Regions from separate parts of the Streptomyces sp. NPDC104307 genome, predicted to be linked through region 1. Evidence: riboswitches for the same ligand, from Rfam matches in the RefSeq annotation. Region 1 holds a riboswitch; the other holds the start of a gene.
What was found. Region 1 has a riboswitch for cyclic di-AMP ahead of ACZ601_RS32760 (C40 family peptidase). Riboswitches for the same ligand answer to the same signal wherever they lie in the genome.
Positions count from the first base shown of each region.

Region 2: it holds a riboswitch for cyclic di-AMP, as region 1 does, so the genes downstream of both, ACZ601_RS21015 (M23 family metallopeptidase) here and ACZ601_RS32760 (C40 family peptidase) in region 1, are expected to answer to the same signal.

Region 1 is NZ_JBVJMU010000018.1:140,877-149,642, forward strand. It holds gene ACZ601_RS32750 (M23 family metallopeptidase) at 1-698, shown strand, start outside; gene pcrA (DNA helicase PcrA) at 754-3,192, opposite strand; cyclic di-AMP (ydaO/yuaA leader) riboswitch at 3,447-3,611, shown strand; gene ACZ601_RS32760 (C40 family peptidase) at 3,610-4,803, shown strand; gene ACZ601_RS32765 (hypothetical protein) at 4,850-5,203, opposite strand; gene ACZ601_RS32770 (C40 family peptidase) at 5,561-6,610, shown strand; gene ACZ601_RS32775 (GNAT family N-acetyltransferase) at 6,653-7,426, shown strand; gene ACZ601_RS32780 (LuxR C-terminal-related transcriptional regulator) at 7,428-8,132, opposite strand; gene ACZ601_RS32785 (PspC domain-containing protein) at 8,116-8,766, opposite strand, start outside.
Region 2 is NZ_JBVJMU010000007.1:346,388-355,153, reverse strand. It holds gene ACZ601_RS21025 (PrsW family intramembrane metalloprotease) at 1-1,426, shown strand, start outside; gene ACZ601_RS21020 (aldo/keto reductase) at 1,423-2,367, opposite strand; gene ACZ601_RS21015 (M23 family metallopeptidase) at 2,706-3,929, opposite strand; cyclic di-AMP (ydaO/yuaA leader) riboswitch at 3,941-4,094, opposite strand; gene ACZ601_RS21010 (PP2C family protein-serine/threonine phosphatase) at 4,452-5,615, opposite strand; tRNA gene ACZ601_RS21005 (tRNA-Met) at 5,797-5,870, opposite strand; gene ACZ601_RS21000 (hypothetical protein) at 6,144-6,572, shown strand; gene ACZ601_RS20995 (SHOCT domain-containing protein) at 6,694-7,104, shown strand; gene ACZ601_RS20990 (serine hydrolase domain-containing protein) at 7,193-8,443, opposite strand; gene ACZ601_RS20985 (DinB family protein) at 8,746-8,766, shown strand, end outside.

The sequences.
Region 1 (8,766 bases):
TCGCCGTCCCCTCCGCCTGCGTGATGAGCGTGGCGGGTATCGCCGCAGCTTCCGTGGGCGGCATGGGTGGCGGCGAGGAGAAGAGGGACGACACCACGACGATGGCGGCCGCGGACCCCGGCACGGTCAAGCCGGTGGCCGCGAACAACAAGCTGGACACCCAGCTCGCCAACCTCAGCGCCGACGCGGAGAACTTCGCCGGCCGCGCCAGCCGCACCCAGGAGCGCATCGACCTGAAAGAGCGGCAGGCCGCAGAGAAGAAGAAGCGCGAGGAGGAGGCCGCCCGCAAGGAGGCCCTGCGCCCCAAGTACGTCATGCCGGTCAAGGAACACGGACTCAGCGCGTACTTCGGCCAGGCGGGCGTCAACTGGATGTCCGTGCACACGGGCATCGACTTCCCCGTCCAGTACGGGACCCCGGTGATGGCGGCGACCGACGGCACCATCCGTACGCAGTACAACACCGCCTACGGCAACATGGCCATCGTCACGATGGCCGACGGCACCGAGACCTGGTACTGCCACCTCAGCAGCACCCGGATCCGCTCGGGCCACGTCAAGGCCGGAGACGTGATCGCGCACTCCGGGAGCTCCGGCAACTCGACCGGCCCGCACATGCACTTCGAGGTGCGGCCCGGCGGCGGCGCGGCCGTCGACCCGCTGCCCTGGCTCCGCAGCCACAACATCGACCCGACCTGATCCGGCCCGCCTCCAGAAGGATCCCGAAGGTACCGGGCCGGACCGGTACGCCCCGCTACAGCTTCTGGACCGGGGCGTACCGCAGCAGCAGCTTCTTCGGCCGCTCGTCCCCGAAGTCGACCGTGGCCTTCGCCTGGTCACCGATGCCGTCGACCGCCGTCACCGTGCCCAGACCGAACTGGTCGTGCGTGACCCGGTCACCGACCACCAGCGTGATCGTCGGCTTGTCCGACGTCCGCCGGGTCGCGAAGCCCGAGGGACCGGAGCGCGAACGGGACGCGGACAGCGATGAGGTGATGCCCGACGTCGGTCCCGCCGGAGCCGCCATCGGGCCCTTGCGCTTCCACTCCAGGTGCTGCTCCGGGATCTCCTCCAGGAACCGCGACGGCGGGTTGTACGAGGGCTGGCCCCACGCGCTGCGCATCGACGCCCGGGTCAGATAGAGCCGCTCGCGGGCGCGGGTGATGCCGACATAGGCGAGCCGGCGCTCCTCCTCCAGCTCCTTGACCTGGCCCAGCGCGCGCATGTGCGGGAAGACGCCGTCCTCCATGCCGGTCAGGAAGACCACCGGGAATTCGAGGCCCTTCGCCGTGTGCAGGGTCATCAGCGTGACGACTCCGGAGCCGTCGGTGTCCTCGTCGGGGATCTGGTCGGAGTCGGCGACGAGCGCGACCCGCTCCAGGAACTCGGCGAGCGTTCCCGACCCCTCCTCCTCGCCCCGGTCCTGCTCGAATTCGAGCGCCACGGAGGCGAGCTCCTGGAGGTTCTCGATCCGGGTCTCGTCCTGCGGGTCGGTGGAGGCCTGGAGCTCGGCCAGGTAGCCGGTCCGCTCCATGACGGCCTCCAGCACCACGGCCGGGCCCGCGCCCGACTCGACGATCGTGCGCAGCTCCTCCATCAGCGTGTTGAACCGCTTGACGGCGTTGGCGGAGCGGGCGGCCATGCCGTACGCCTCGTCGACGCGGCGCAGCGCCTGCGGGAAGGTGATCTTCTCGCGCATCGACAGGGCGTCGATCATCGCCTCCGCCCGGTCTCCGATGCCGCGCTTGGGCACGTTCAGGATGCGGCGCAGCGGGACGGTGTCCTCCGGGTTGGACAGCACCCGGAGGTAGGCCAGGACGTCCCTGACCTCCTTGCGCTCGTAGAAGCGCACCCCGCCGACGACCTTGTAGGGCAGGCCGACCCGGATGAAGATCTCCTCGAAGACACGGGACTGCGCGTTCGTCCGGTAGAAGATCGCGACGTCGCCCGCCTTGGCGTCGCCCGCGTCGGTCAGCCGGTCGATCTCGTCCGCGACGAACTGCGCCTCGTCGTGCTCGGTGTCCGCGACGTAGCCGGTGATCCGGGTGCCGGAGCCGGCGTTGGTCCAGAGGTTCTTCGGGCGGCGGCTCTCGTTGCGCTCGATGACGGCGTTGGCGGCGGACAGGATCGTCTGGGTGGAGCGGTAGTTCTGCTCCAGCAGGATCGTGGTCGCGTCCGGGTAGTCCTCCTCGAACTGGAGGATGTTGCGGATCGTGGCGCCCCGGAAGGCGTAGATCGACTGGTCGGCGTCACCGACGACGCACAGTTCGCCGGGGGCGTCGGCGGCGCCGGACGGGCCGACCAGCTCCCGTACGAGTGTGTACTGGGCGTGGTTGGTGTCCTGGTACTCGTCGACCAGGACGTGCCGGAAGCGGCGGCGGTAGTGCTCGGCGACGTCGGGGAAGGCCTGGAGCAGGTGCACCGTCGTCATGATGATGTCGTCGAAATCCAGCGCGTTGGCCTCGCGCAGCCGGGACTGGTACATCGCGTAGGCCTGGGCGAGGGTCTTCTCGAAACCGTCCGTGGCCTGTCCGGCGAAGGTCTCCTCGTCGATCAGCTCGTTCTTGAGGTTCGAGACCTTGGCCGTGAACGACTTCGGCGGGAAGCGCTTCGGGTCGAGGTCGAGATCGCGGCAGACCAGGGCCATCAGCCGCTTGGAGTCCGCCGCGTCGTAGATCGAGAACGAGGAGGTGAAGCCGAGCTTCTTCGACTCGCGGCGCAGGATCCGGACGCACGCGCTGTGGAAGGTCATGACCCACATGGCGTTGGCGCGGGGGCCGACGAGCTGCTCGACGCGCTCCTTCATCTCGCCGGCGGCCTTGTTGGTGAAGGTGATCGCCAGGATCTGGCCGGGGTGCACCCCGCGCTCGGCCAGCAGGTGGGCGATGCGGTGCGTCAGTACCCGGGTCTTGCCCGAACCGGCCCCGGCGACGATGAGCAGCGGGGAGCCCGCGTGCACGACGGCGGCGCGCTGCTCGGTGTTCAGCCCGTCGAGCAGCGCGGCGGCGTCGATGACCGGGCGGTGGGCCCCGTCGCGGTAGTACGCGTCGCGGGGCGGCGGGGGCCCGTCGAACACGCCTCCGAAGAGGTCCTCCGGCACCGCTTCGGGTGCGGAGTCCTCGGGGGGCGGCGGGGGCCCGTCCTCCGTGTGCTGGAGGCCGGCCAGGAAACTGTCGTCAAAGAGGCTGCTCATCGCTGTCAGAGTCTAGGCGGCCCTACTGACACCCCGGGCCCGCATGGCAGAACCCGTCCCTCCGGAGCCACAGACGGCGATGCCCGGACCACCCTGCGTAGGAAAATGGCGCGCCGCGCCCGGCCGTGCGGCGCGGGTTCCGCAAGGTCACGAAAATGTATCGGGCATATCGAACATCAACCTTCACAGCGGCACCATGAGTTGGCTAGCGTGCTCGTTCGGACGGCCGTACCCCCGAGGCGAACCACGCCGAGCGGGCGTCCACGCCGAATCCGGGCCGCCCGTACGGGGTCCGGAACCGGGGACCCACACGCAGCACCGGGGTGAATCGGTCCGCATCCCCCACCAGGACCGTAGGGCAGCCTTCCGTTCCGCCCGAACCCGACAGCTAACCTGGTAGGCGGTCCACGGAAGGAAATGCCGGTCTTGGCATCGCATCGCAAACCGCGCCCCCGGGTGCGCAGCACCGCCCCCGCCATCGGGTTCACGACGGCCGCACTCGCCTCCGTGACCCTGCTGTCCACGCAGAGCGCGCTGGCGGCCCCGGCCCCGAAGCCCAGCATCGAGGACGTCCAGAAGAAGGTCGACGACCTCTACCGGCAGGCGGGCACCGCGACCCAGCACTACGACGAGGCGAAAGAGGCGTCCGCCGCGCAGCGCACCAAGGTGGACGGGTTGCTGGACGACATCGCCAAGCGGGCCGACAAGCTGAACGACGCCCGCCGCACGCTCGGGAACTACGCGGCCGCCCAGTACCGCGACGGCGCGCTCGCGCCGACCGCCACCTTCTTCCTGGCCAACGACCCGCAGTCGTTCTTCGACCAGACCCACCTGATGAACCGGATGGCCACCAACCAGCAGCAGGCCGTCACGGACTTCCGTACGAAGCAGGCGGAGGCGTCGAAGAAGCGGGCGGAGGCGGTGACGAGCCTGGAGACGCTCACCGCGTCGCAGACCAAGCTGCGCACCAGCAAGCAGAACGTGCAGAACAAGCTGACAGAGGCGCGCACGCTGCTGTCGAAGCTGACCGCGCAGGAGAAGGCGCGGCTGGCCGAGCTGGAGGAGAAGAAGAAGGCCGAGGCCGCGCGCAAGGCCAAGGAGCTGGCGAAAAAGCAGGCGGCCGCGAAGGCGGAGGCCGAGCGCAAGGCCAAGGAGGCCGGCAGCGACAGCGGCACGGGCTCCGGTACGGGCACGGGTTCGGGCTCAGGCACCGGTTCCGACACCGGTTCCGGCACCAGTTCCGGTTCGGACAGCAGCGCGACGACGAAAGCCGGGAAGGTCCTCGCGTTCGCCAGGGCCCAGATCGGCAAGCCGTACGTCTGGGGGGCGACCGGCCCGTCCTCGTACGACTGCTCGGGGCTGACCCAGGCGGCCTGGCGCTCCGCAGGTGTCTCGCTGCCCCGGACCACCTGGGACCAGGTGAACGTCGGCACCCGGATCGCCACGGCGGACCTTCAGCCCGGGGACCTGGTCTTCTTCTACGACGACATCAGCCACGTCGGGATCTACAAGGGCGACGGCATGATGATCCACGCACCGAAGCCGGGGGCCAATGTGCGCGAGGAGTCGATCTACTACATGCCGATCTACGGGAGCGTGCGCCCCGGCTAGGACCTGTCCGGCGGACCGGGCCCCCGGGCGCTCGGGCCCCGGGCGCTCAGGTCCAGAGCGTGGCGATGAAGATGTTCACCATCGTCAGTCCGCCCACCGCCGCGAAGAGGCCCTTCTCGACCTTCTCCTCGTCCCGCTTGACGTAGACCAGCCCGAGGATGACGACGAGGATCAGCAGCTTGATGCCGATCTTGACGTTGTTCACGGGGTGGTCGTCGGCCTGGTCGAGCCCGACCAGGGCGATTCCGGTGACCAGCATGGTCAGCGCGCCGTGCAGCATCCCCGGGACGAACCGGGCCGTCCCCGCGCTCATCGCCTTCATCTGGGTGAGGAAACCTCCCAGCAGGGCGGCGATTCCGATGATGTGAAGAGCGACGAAGACATCGATGAGTACACGCATGGTTCCGCACCCTAGCCCCGGCCATACCAGGCATCGGCAGCCAGGTCAGGCTTACTGGATGCTTGACTCATGAATGCACCAATTGCCTGACTCTGGTGCAATTTTTCCTGTCATTCAGAAACAACGCACCGCCAAATTCGGGCAATAAGCGTCATTACGACTCTTCCCCGTGCCCCGGGTTTAGCGTCCCTACCAGGTGACCGGATCACCGCCGCTCCGCACCCGGACGGCGCCGCCCGGTCGCCCCGCCGAGAGATCCGGCGGCGGGCCGCTCCCCCTGTTGGTGACCCGCCGCCGGACCGGGCGGGTCCGCCGGTAGGCCCCGGCGGGCAGTCGACAGGAAGGACCACCGCCCTCGTGGCCGCGCACCGGAAACCAAAGCAGCGCCCGTACACCGGCTCTGCTGCTCGCACCGCAGCGACCCTCGCCCTCGCCGGGGCCGCGACCGCTGCCGCGCTGCCGGGATCCGCGCACGCAGAGCCGAAGCCCACCGCCGCACAGGTCAAGGCCCAGGTGGACCGGCTGTACCGGGAAGCGGAGGTCGCCACCGAGCAGTACAACGGCGCGAAGGTGAAGACGGCCGCCATCGCCAAGTCGATCGACGCGCTGCGCGACGAGGCCGCCCGCAGGACCGAGCGGCTCAACACCTCGCGCGAGGCGCTGGGCTCGTACGCCGCCGCGCAGTACCGCGCGGGCGGCCTCGACCCGTCCCTCCAGCTGGCCCTCTCCTCCGACCCGGACCAGTACCTCCAGCGCGCCTCCTACGTGGAGCGGGCCGCCTCCGGCCGGGCCGACGAGCTCCGCGCCGTGCGACGCCAGGTGGCGGACGTGGCGCAGCTGCGCTCGGAGGCGGCGGGGCAGCTGGCCGAGCTCACCGCCCGCCAGGCAGAGCTCCAGAAGCACAGGACGACGGTCCGGGCCAAGCTGTCGGAGGCCCGCGCACTGCTGGCCCGCCTCTCCCCCGCCCAGCGCGCCGCCTACGACGCCTCCGACGGCGGCGGCCGGGGCGCGGGCCACGCAGACCGCAGCGCCCCGCGCGGCTCGGCGCAGGCACCGAACGCCCGCGCGGCGGCGGCCGTCGCCTTCGCGTACGGGGCCCTCGGCAAGCCGTACGTCTGGGGCTCCACCGGCCCCTCCTCGTTCGACTGCTCCGGCCTCACCCAGGCCGCCTGGCGCTCAGCGGGTGTCTCGCTGCCCCGGACCACGTACACCCAGATCAACGCCGGGCAGCGGGTCGGAAGGTCCGAACTCGCGCCGGGGGACCTGGTGTTCTTCTACTCGGGCGTCAGCCATGTCGGCCTCTACATCGGCAACGGCCGGATGATCCACGCCCCGCGCCCCGGAGCCCCGGTCCGCATCGCGCCGATCGACGAAATGCCCTTCGCGGGAGCGACCCGGGTGGCATAGGCTCCCGTCCTTCCGACCCACCGGACAGAAGGACACCCGCGCATGCCCATGGACTTCGACGTCCAGACCCACGCCCGTACGCTCGCCCTCCGCTCCCCGGACCACTACCGGGTGGGCCCGTTCACGGTGCGCCACAACGTGAACTGGTCGCTGAAGTACGCCAACTACGCGATCCCGGACCAGGGCGCGGAACCGACACCCGGCGAACTCGACGCCCTGATCGCGGCGTTCCGGGAGCGGGACCGGATGCCGCGCCTGGAGTACCTGCCCGGCTGGGCGCCCTCGGTCGAACCCGCGCTGCTCGCCGCCGGGTTCACCGTCGAGAACCGGGCCCCGATCCTGGCCTGCGCCCCGGAAGGCCTGCTGCCGCCGAAGCCGGTGGACGGTCTGGTGACGGCCGAGCCGGTCACGGCGGCGGAGTTCGACGCCGCCGCGCTCGTCCAGCACCTGGGGTACGGCGGGACCGGCGAGCCCGAGGGCGGCGAGGCGGAGTGGCTTCGCAACGCGGCGGCGAACGGCGGCGTCGCCGCGCTCGCCACCCTCGACGGCGCCTCGGCGGGCGCGGGCGGCTGCTCGGTGCCGGTCGACGGGCTCAGCGAGCTGGTCGGCCTTGCCGTCGCCGCGGAGTTCCGCCGCCGGGGCATCGGCGCCGACCTCTCCGCCCGGCTCACGGCGACCGCGTTCGAGCGGGGCTGCCGGGTGGTGTGGCTGGAGCCGGGCGACGCCGATGTGGAACGGATCTACGCGTCCATCGGCTACCGCAGGGTCGGCGAGAAGCTGAACATCTCGCTCGATCCGGAACGGGAAGCCGGCTGACTCAGACCAGCCGTCGGGCCGTCGCCCAGCGGGTCAGCTCGTGCCGGTTGGACAGCTGGAGCTTCCTGAGCACCGCGGAGACGTGCGACTCGACCGTCTTCACCGAGATGAACAGCTGCTTGGCGATCTCCTTGTACGCGTAGCCCCGGGCGATCAGCCGCAGCACCTCGCGCTCGCGCTGGGTCAGCCGGTCGAGGTCCTCGTCGACCGGCGGCGCGTCCGTCGAGGCGAAGGCGTCGAGGACGAAGCCGGCCAGCCGGGGCGAGAACACCGCGTCGCCGTCCTGGACCCGGAAGACCGAGTCGACCAGGTCGGCGCCGGTGATGGTCTTGGTGACGTAGCCTCGGGCGCCGCCCCTGATGACCCCGATGACGTCCTCCGCGGCGTCCGAGACGGACAGCGCGAGGAAGCGCACCGGGTTCTCCACCGCGCCCATGAACGGGGCGCAGCGGCGCAGCACCTCGACGCCGCCGCCGCCCGGCAGGTGCACGTCCAGGAGGACGACCTCGGGGCGGGTCGCCGTGATGACGGTGACCGCCTGGTCGACGTCGGCGGCCTCGCCGACGACCTCGACGCCGGTCTCCTCCGTGCGGCCGATCTCGGCCTGTACGCCGGTGCGGAACATCCGGTGGTCGTCGACGAGCACGACTCGTACCCGGCGCTCCGGGTCCGCGTGGCCCCCGGTCGGCTCAGTGGTCCCGTTCATCGCTCGTCCTCTCCATCTCCAACTCGACTTCCGTGCCCCCGCCGGGCACCGAACGCAGCCGGGCGGTACCGCCGTTGCGCTGCATCCGGCCGATGATCGACTCTCGTACGCCCATTCTGTCCCCCGGTACGGAGTCCAGGTCGAATCCCGGCCCCCGGTCGCGTACCGAGACGAAGACCGTGCGGCCCTCGACCTCGGCGTAGACCTGTACGGCGCCGCCCTCGCCACCGTACTTGGCGGCGTTGACCATCGCCTCGCGCGCTGCCTGCATCTGTGCGGTCAGCCTCTCGTCGAGCGGGCAGTCGCCCACGACGACGACCTCCAGCGGGACGCCGTGCTTGTCCTCGACCTCTGCGGCCGCGCGTTTGACGGCCTCGGCCAGCGTCTCGGGTTCGTCGTCCTCGTCCTTGCCGGTGCCCTCGGGGTTGTACAGCCAGTTGCGCAGCTCGCGTTCCTGGGCGCGGGCCAGTCTGCGCACCTCGCCCGCGTCCTCCGCGTTGCGCTGGATCAGGGTGAGGGTGTGCAGCACCGAGTCGTGGACGTGGGCGGCGACCTCGGCGCGTTCCTGGGCCCTGATGCGCATCAGGCGTTCCTCGGAGAGGTCCTGGGTCATCCGGACGAGGTAGGGACCGGC
Region 2 (8,766 bases), on a different contig from region 1:
GGTCGAACCGGGCCCGTGGCGCAACATGCTGTTCGCCTTCGCCTGGGGTGCCTGCGCGGCCGCGCTCGTCGCGATCCTCGCGAACTCCTTCGCGACCCAGTGGATCGCCACCGCCACCGCCGACCCGGGCAGCGCGGACACGCTGGGCGCCACCGTCATAGCGCCCGTCGTCGAGGAGAGCGCCAAGGGCGCGGCCGTGCTGCTGCTCTTCCTGTTCCGAAGACGGGACTTCAACGGGATCGTCGACGGACTGGTCGTCGCCGGATTCGCCGCGACGGGCTTCGCCTTCACCGAGAACATCCTCTATCTGGGCAACGCCTTCGGCGAGGACCAGCAGCTGGGCTCGGGGTTCGCCTCGGTGACCGTCGCGACGTTCTTCGTCCGGGCGGTGATGTCGCCGTTCGCGCATCCGCTCTTTACCGTCATGACCGGCATCGGCTTCGGGATCGCCGCGAGCAGCGCACGCCACCAGCGGTTCCGCCGCATCGCGCTGCCGTTCCTCGGCCTGGTCCTCGCGATGGGCATGCACGCCCTGTGGAACGGCTCCGCGACGTTCGGCCCGTACGGCTTCTACGTGGTGTACGGCGTGTTCATGGTGCCCGCGTTCGGCCTGGTGACCTGGCTGGCGATCTGGTCCCGGCTGCGCGAGCTGCGCACCCTGGCCATCGAGCTGCCCGCCTACGCCGCGGCCGGCTGGCTCGCTCCCACGGAGCCGCTCGCCCTGTCGTCGATGCGGGCCCGCGGCATGGCCAGGGACACGGCACGGCGGTGGCAGGCGGCGGCAGCGAGGGGCGGCCCCTACAGCCCGTACGGCCACCAGGGCTACGTACCGGCGCCGGCCGCCACCCACGCCCAGATCAGTGCCCAGATCAGCGCCCAGGTCAGCAGTGTGGTCGGCGCCCAGGCGAAGGCCGAGGCCAAGGCCCGCGGGAAGGCGGCGGCACGCGCGGTCGCCGAGTACGAGTCGTTCGCGACGTCACTGGCGTTTCTGCGCCGGCAGGCCCGCCGCGGCACCGCCGGCCCGGATCTGGCCGAACGCGAGCTGGAGCTGCTGCACCACCTGTGGCAACGCCGCGAGGTCGCCGGACCCGCCCTGGCGTACGCCGCGCAGGCGACGGGCCGCCTCCGCCCCCGGCACATACGCCCGGCGCACGGTCCGTACGGGGCCGGGCCCGGCGCGCACCCGGGGTACGGCCCGTACCAGCCGTACGGCAGCCCCGCCCCGCACCCGGGCCCGGCCCCGTACGGGCAACAGCCCGACCCCGCCTACCCGTACGGCCAACAGCCCTACAACCCGCAGCTCTACAGCCCACAGCAGTACGGACAACAGCCTTACGGACAAGAGCAGTACGGGCAACAGCCGTACGGGCAGCAGCCGTACGGGCAGCAGCAGCAGTACGGCGGCGGGCCGCAGTCCTCGTCCTAGGCGGACGCCTCGGTGAGGGCGGTCTGCTCCTGGTCCGTCAGCCGCAGATCGTCGACGGCCAGCAGCGCGGGAAGCTGTTCGACCGTACGGGCGGAGGCGATCGGTGAGACCACGGTCGGCCGGGAGGCCAGCCAGGCCAGTGCCACCGTGGCGATCTCGGCGTCCCGCTCCCGCGCGATCGCGTCGAGCGCGGTGAGGACCTTCTGGCCGCGCTCCGTCTCCAGGTGCTGGGCGGCGCCACCGGCGCGGGCACTGTCCACGGTCGTACCCGCGCGGTACTTGCCGGTCAGGAACCCGGAGGCGAGGGCGAAGTACGGGACGGCGGCGATCCCGGCCTCTGCGCTCAGGTCCTGGAGCTCGCCCTCGTAGGTGTCGCGCGAGACGAGGTTGTAGTGCGGCTGGAGCGCGACGTAACGGGCCAGGCCCTCGCGCTCGGAGAAGTCCAGCGAGGCGCGGAGCCGTGCTGGGCTGATGTTGGAGGCGGCGATCTCGCGGACCTTGCCCTCCTTCACCAACTGGTCGAGGGCGGTGATGATCTCCTCGACGGGGACGGTCTCGTCGTCGTGGTGCGTGTAGTAGAGGTCGATGTAGTCCGTGCCGAGCCGGCGCAGCGACTCCTCCGCCCCGGCCTTGATGGTGGCGGCGGCGAGCCCCTTGTACTCGGGGTGGGAGCCGACCTTGGTGGCCAGGACGACGTCGGACCGGTTGCCCCGCGCGGCGAACCACTTGCCGATGAGGGTCTCCGACTCGCCGCCCACGTTGCCGGGGATCCAGGAGGAGTACGCGTCGGCCGTGTCGACGAAGTTGCCGCCGCCCGCCGTGTACGCGTCGAGAACGGCGAAGGACTGCGCCTCGTCGGCGGTCCAGCCGAAGACGTTGCCGCCGAGGGAGAGCGTGGAGACCTGGAGGTCGGAGGAACCGAGTGTGCGGAGAGAAGTCATGGATGGAACAACCCACCGCACCGCACGCGCTATTCCATGGCGACTACAGCTAGGGCCTGTCCGGCGGGTCAGGGTCGGATAGGGCGCGGCGTCTGGTGCGGTGCATCGCAAGGCGCCGGAGCGTCTCGATAGCGGAGCTATTGGGGCGTTTCGGCAACGCGGCGAGGTGCCGTGCCAGACGCCGCGCCCCCGGCCATGATCCGCCGGACAGGCCCTACACCCGTACGCCACGGCCCGGTCCGGCGGAACAGACCGGAACAGGCGAAGACCGGCAGCCCTGACGTCGGGGGGTGAGCGTCAGGACTGCCGGGGTTCGGTGGACGTGGACTTCGGTGGACTCAGACCGTCAGGCCACGGGCGCGCAGCCACGGCATCGGGTCGATGCCGGTGCCGTCCGGGGTGTGGACCTCAAGGTGCAGGTGCGGGCCGGTCACGTTGCCGGTCGCGCCCACGCGTCCGATGGTGTCCCCGGTGGTGACCTGCTGGCCGACGCTGACGCCGATCGAGGACTGGTGGCAGAACCACAGCTCCGTACCGTCCTCAAGCTCCAGGACCGTGCGGTAGCCGTACGCGCCGGACCAGCCGGCGGACTTGATGGTGCCGCTGTGGATGGCCTTGATCGGGGTACCGGTCGGCGCCGCGAAGTCGAGGCCCGTGTGGTAGCCGGAGGACCACATCGAACCGGCCTCGCCGAAGGTCGAGGTGATCGTGTACGAGGAGGTGGGGATGGCGTAGCTGGCGGCGAGCTTGGCGAGCCGCACCGCTTCCGCCTTCTTCTTCGCCTCTTCCGCGGCCTTCTTCTTCGCGGCGGCGACCTTGGCCTCAGCGGCGTCCTGCTGCTTCTTCGCCTCTGCGGCGGCCTTCTCCGCCGCGGCCTTCTCCTCGGCCGCCTTGGCCTCGGCGTCGGCGGAGTCCTGCTGCTGCTCGGCCTGCTGGAGGATGCGGGCGCGGAGCGCCTCGCCGGCGTCCGTCGTCCCCTGCTCGGCCTCTGTGGTGGTGATGCCGGCCGTCGTCAGCGGGGCGGCGGCGGTCGCGACCTCGGTCTTCTCCGCCTCGGACTCACCCGAGAACAACGCGCCGACGCCGGGCAGGGACTTGGCCTCGGGAAGTTTGTCCGAGATGGCGTCGGGAAGAGAGATAGACACGGGCGGCTTGCTCTGGGCGGAGGCCATGCCACCCGCGCCGACGGCCGCGATGACGCCGACGCCGAGAACGGTGGAGCTACGGGCGAGCCCATTGCGCTGCTTGGCGACGCGGTGCTTGCCGCGCACGGGGCGGATGGACTCCTCCGTGGGGTTCCATTCCTCCCACGCCCGGTCGGAGCCGTCCTCGCCGGCGCGGAGGCCGTTGCCGAACTCGGTCCCGAACTCGCTGCCCCGATCGGTCCCGTAAGCGGTTCCGTAGTCGGCCCCGTGATCGGTTCCGTAAGCGGTTCCGCGGATCGCGCCGTGATCGGTTCCGTGGGTGGCGCCGTAAGCGGCACCGGGCCCGGTTCCGAAGTCGTTTCCGTGTTCGGGGGCGAACCGGTAGGGGGCTTCGGGGGCAGGCTTGTTGGACGCCACTGGGGCGCGCTCCTTTCCTTCCTTCTCGCCTACCGGGTTAGCTGACGGGTTCGGAGCAGGAAGGTCTCCTACGGGTCCCTCCGCCTCTCAACGAGACAGAGATGCCCGATTCACCCCATGTAGGTGGTTCCCCGGTTCCCTTGCGGAATTCGGCGCTCGCGCACGGTGCCGCCACTGACGGCGGCTGGGACAACCGCGCTGCGTTATCGAACGTTAATAGACACACGGGCCCGATTCCAAGCCGTTCCAACTGATCGTTCCGATCCTTGGCCTGGACTTTACGGGACACAACCGGTTGGAATCGGGCGAGTTGATCGCCCCTCAACCGTTAGCCGTTTTCTGACGTTGCGTCAAACGTTATGCGGAGGGATTCCTTACGGTTACGCACGGTGGCATCGGCCGCCCCCCGCTCCCCACATCCATCCACACTCCCCCCGTCCGCCCCCTCACCTTCACCCAGCTCCGTCCAGGTTCACCGGGCTTCACCGGGCCACACTCGGCTTCACCGGGCCGCACTCACCTTCACCCGGCTCCGCCGCCCAGTCCCACGATCTTCACGGTCGTGCGCCGGTCCGGCTGCCCCTCGGTCGGGCGCGCGACCGCGAGCAGGGCCATGTCATCGGTCGTCACCCCGCCGGTGTGCAGCCGTACGTCATCGGTCAGCGCCGACAGCAGCTCCTCCGGCCCCGGGAAGATCCGTCCGCGCAGCCGCTCGGCGGGGTCATAGAAGACCCCGTCGGCGTCGCGTGCCTCGGAGAGGCCGTCCGTATAGAGGAGCAGCGTCGACCCGGCGGGCAGCTCCCACTCGTCGGAGCGGTCCGGCCACACGCCCAGGTCCATCCCCAGGGGCAGCGCGGGCAGCGAGGGCCGCAGCTGCTCCAGCGCCCCGTCCGAGTGCAGCAGCAGCGGTTCGGGGTGGCCGCGGTTGACCACGCGCACCCGGCTGGAGCCCTGTGGGATCTCCGCCAGCGCGGCGGTGACGAACCCCTCCACCGCGTCGAGCCCGCCGCGCCTGCTCGACTCCCGGGCCAGCGCGCGCTCCAGCCGCTGGGCCACCCCCTCCAGTGACCGCTCCTGCTCGGCCGCCTCCCGGAACGCCCCGATGATCACCGCCACCGCCTCCACCGCGTCCAGCCCCTTGCCGCGCACGTCCCCGACGACCAGCCGCACCCCGTACGGGGTGTCCGTGACCGAGAACAGGTCACCGCCGACGAACTCGTCCGCCTGCGCCGCCTCGTACCGCGCGGCCACGTACAGCCCGCCGATCCGGTCGGACGGCGTCGGCAGCACCGCGCGCATGGCGGTCGCCGCGATGACCCGGGCGGAGGCCAGCTGCTCGTTGCCGCGCCGGACGACCCCGTTGATGTAGACCGCGAGGACCGAGACGGTGAGGACGGTGAGCAGCTCGATGAACGGCACGACCCGGATCAGCGTTCCGCTGTACAGCCGCAGCGCGGCCACGCACAGCAGCGCACCGGCCCCGATCCGGATCGTGCCGGCCCGCGAGAAGAACGGCGCGGCGATCAGCGGGGCCGCGGCGAACAGTGGAACGGCGGTGAAGGCGGGCGGAGTGAAGAAGTCGAACAGCAACCCGCCGATGAGCATGACCCCGGGCAGTGCCCGGACGAGCCGGCGGTTGCGGACCTCATAGGTGCGCCTCCCCCGCCGCTGCTCCCGCTTCCCCACCTTTGCTCTCCTGCCCGGTGCGCTCAGGGCCGCGGACGGTACCGCGCACCACCCCCAGACTTCCCGGAACACGGTCGCGGGGCCAGCGCTCGACGGCCAATGGGATGACGCGCGCGGCGCGGCACGTACGGAAACGAATCAGGCCCGGCACGCGCTATGCGTGCCGGGCCTGATTCTTCAGTAGCGGGGACAGGATTTGAACCTGCGACCTCTGGGTTATGAGCCCAGCGAGCTACCGAGCTGCTCCACCCCGCGTCGGTAAACACAACTCTACGGCATGTTCGACGCACTCATGACCACCCCGCGCTTCCCGCCGCCCGACCCGGTTCTTCGCCGACCGCGCCGGGAACCTCAACGTGGCGAAATCGAGAAGGTGTTGCGGGGGACCCGTGTTCTGCCGCAAGGTATCTGCTGCATCCCCCCGGACCGGTGGGCTGCCCGTGCGAGCAGACCCCGGAGCGCGCGTTTCACCGTGCCCGCAAGCTGCTCCCGGTCTCTCATCGCAGCCTGTCTGGAGGGCCTCCGCCGATGACCGCACCGCTCGCTTCCGCCTCTGCCTCTGCCTCCGATTCCACCCCTGCGGCCACTCCGGCGACACCGCTGCGCGGGGCCGTCATCAGCGGCGTGATCGGCGGAGTGATCGGAGCGGTGATGAGCGCGGGAGTCAACTACGCGATCATCGGAGTGCCGGACAGCGAATCCGTCAACGCGGTCAACCACGCGGTATCCGGCCTGGTCAGCGGGTTCCTCGCAGGTTTCATCGGAATACTCGCGCACCACCGCAAGGTCTCCTCGGCAGCACGCGCGGAGGCGGCGACGGCGACGGCCGCCGTGCTCTCGACGTCAGCGGCCGCCGCGCCCGCCGAGCCGGTCGAGTCAACTCACGCGGCCGACGCACCCGCACCGGCACCCGCACCCGCACCGGCCGCCATCTCCGCCTCCGTACCGGAGAAGTAGCCCGCCACGTCACTCGGCACCCCGCCAGGGACCGCGCACGGATCCGCCGCGCGAAGTCCGAAATGCAATGGTATGAATTATTTCGTATTCACCCATTCGACGCGGCTCCCTGGAGTGGACGATGGACGACTACCCCTTGCTCAACCTCTTCTGGACCATGCTCTGGTTCTTTCTCTGGATCATGTGGCTGTTCCTCCTCTTCCGCGTGATCATGGACATCTTCCGCAGCCACGACCTGGGTGGATGGGCCAAGGCGGGCTGGCTGATCCTCGCCCTGGTGCTGCCGTATCTGGGCGTCCTGATCTACGTGATCGCCCGAGGCAAGTCCATGGGCGCGCGTGACGTGAAAGAGGCGAAGGACCGGGATGCCGCCTTCAAGGCGTACGTGAGAGACGCCGCGGGTACGGACGCGGGCGGCGGCGCGGCGAGGGGCAACCACGTCGAGGACCTGGCGAAACTGGCCGACCTCAAGGACAAGGGCGCGATCACGGACGAGGAGTACCAGCAGGCGAAGACGAAGCTCCTCGTCTGACCCGGCGCGCCGCGCGGTGCGGGCGCCGGCGCGGGTGCGGGCGCCCGCACCCGCGCGTCACACCGTCCGCCGCCGGCCCACTCCGTCCTCAGGACCCGGTCCGGCACAACTCCTTCTCCACCAGGGTGCTCATGGCCTGCTGCGTGTCCGGGCCGCCGTCACTGGTGACGTACACGACGGCGGTCCGGGTGCCGTCCCGGGTGACGCCGCTCCAGGTGTGGTAGCCGAGCAGTTCACCCGGGTGCCCGAAGTAGCTGCCGCCGCAGGGCAGCGAGAGCTCGCCCAGCCCGAGCCCGTACCGGACCCCCAGCTCGGGCGCGTCCACGGTGGTCGTCATCTCGTCGAGCTGCGCCGGAGCCAGCAGACGGCCGCCGAGCAGCGCGGCGTAGAACCGGTTCAGGTCGCGAGTGGTGCTGATGACCGAACCGGAGCCGACGCCCATGCTCGGATTGAGCACCGTGACATCGGTGCTGGTTCCGGTGCCGTACGAGGCGTAGCTCCGGGCGTGCGGTCCCGGGATGAAGGGGAACGGACCGGGCGTACTGGTGCCCCTGAGGCCCAGCGGACGGATGATGCGGTCGTTCAGCTCGTGTGCCCAGCTGTGGCCCGTCACCTCACGGATGATCATCGCGGCGAGTACGTAGTTGGTGTTGGAGTACGACCAGTCCGTGCCGGGGTCGAACTTCCGCGAATCCCGCAGCGCCAGCCCGACCAACTCCTCCGGCGTGTAGGTGCGGAACCGCTCGGCCCGGTAGCCGGCCGCACTGCGCAACGCCGCTATCTCCGGCAGCACGTCGGGGATGCCGCTGGTGTGCTGCAACAGCTGCCGCACGGTGACCTGCCTGCCGTCGTTGCCGTTGCCCCGCACCACACCCGGCAGCCAGCGCTCGACGGTGTCCTCCAGCGACATCCGCCCCTCACCGACGAGTTGCAGTACGACCGTGGCGGTGAACGTCTTGGTGGCGCTGCCGATCCGGAACCTGCCGTCCTGCGGCATCGGCTCCCCGGTCCCCGACTCGGCCGCCCCGGCACGCGCGGTGCCGTGTGAGCCCGGTGACGTCACCTCGGCCATCGCGCCAACGGCCCCGGAGGCGTGGATCGCGTCCACCTCCCGCTGGAGGGAACCGTTCCGCTGGGGCGGGTCGGCACGCTGGAGCGGATCGGCCCGTTGGAGCAGGTCGGCACGCTGGGACGGGTCGGCACGCTGGAGCGGATCGGTACGGTGCTCACTCGCCGCCGCCGTCAGCCCGGTCGAAACGGCGAGAAGAACGGCCGCCGAGCCGGTCAGGACGAGCCTGCCTCGCCGGCGCCTGCGCAACGCGAACGCGAACGCGAACATGGTGCCCCCTCTTGAGTCCGGTTCCGCCCGCGCGCCGAAGGCCCTGTCCTACCCTGGCCCGCTGCCGCCGCGCCCCGGAACGGGTGGCGGAAGACCATCCCACCAGCGCCGCGTGGGCCGGCCCATCCGGCGTTCCCCCCGATGTGCTGACGCGCTGCCCACAGGGCGGGGCCGGGGGGTTGCCCCCGTACGCGGTCCGGCGACCGATGAGTTGCGACACGAAGCGGGGTCCTACTCGGGGACGTACTCGCCGGGCACGTCCGAACTCGACCGAGCTTGATGACCCATGAGGAGCCTCCGGAGTGAGCGAGATTGTGGTCCAG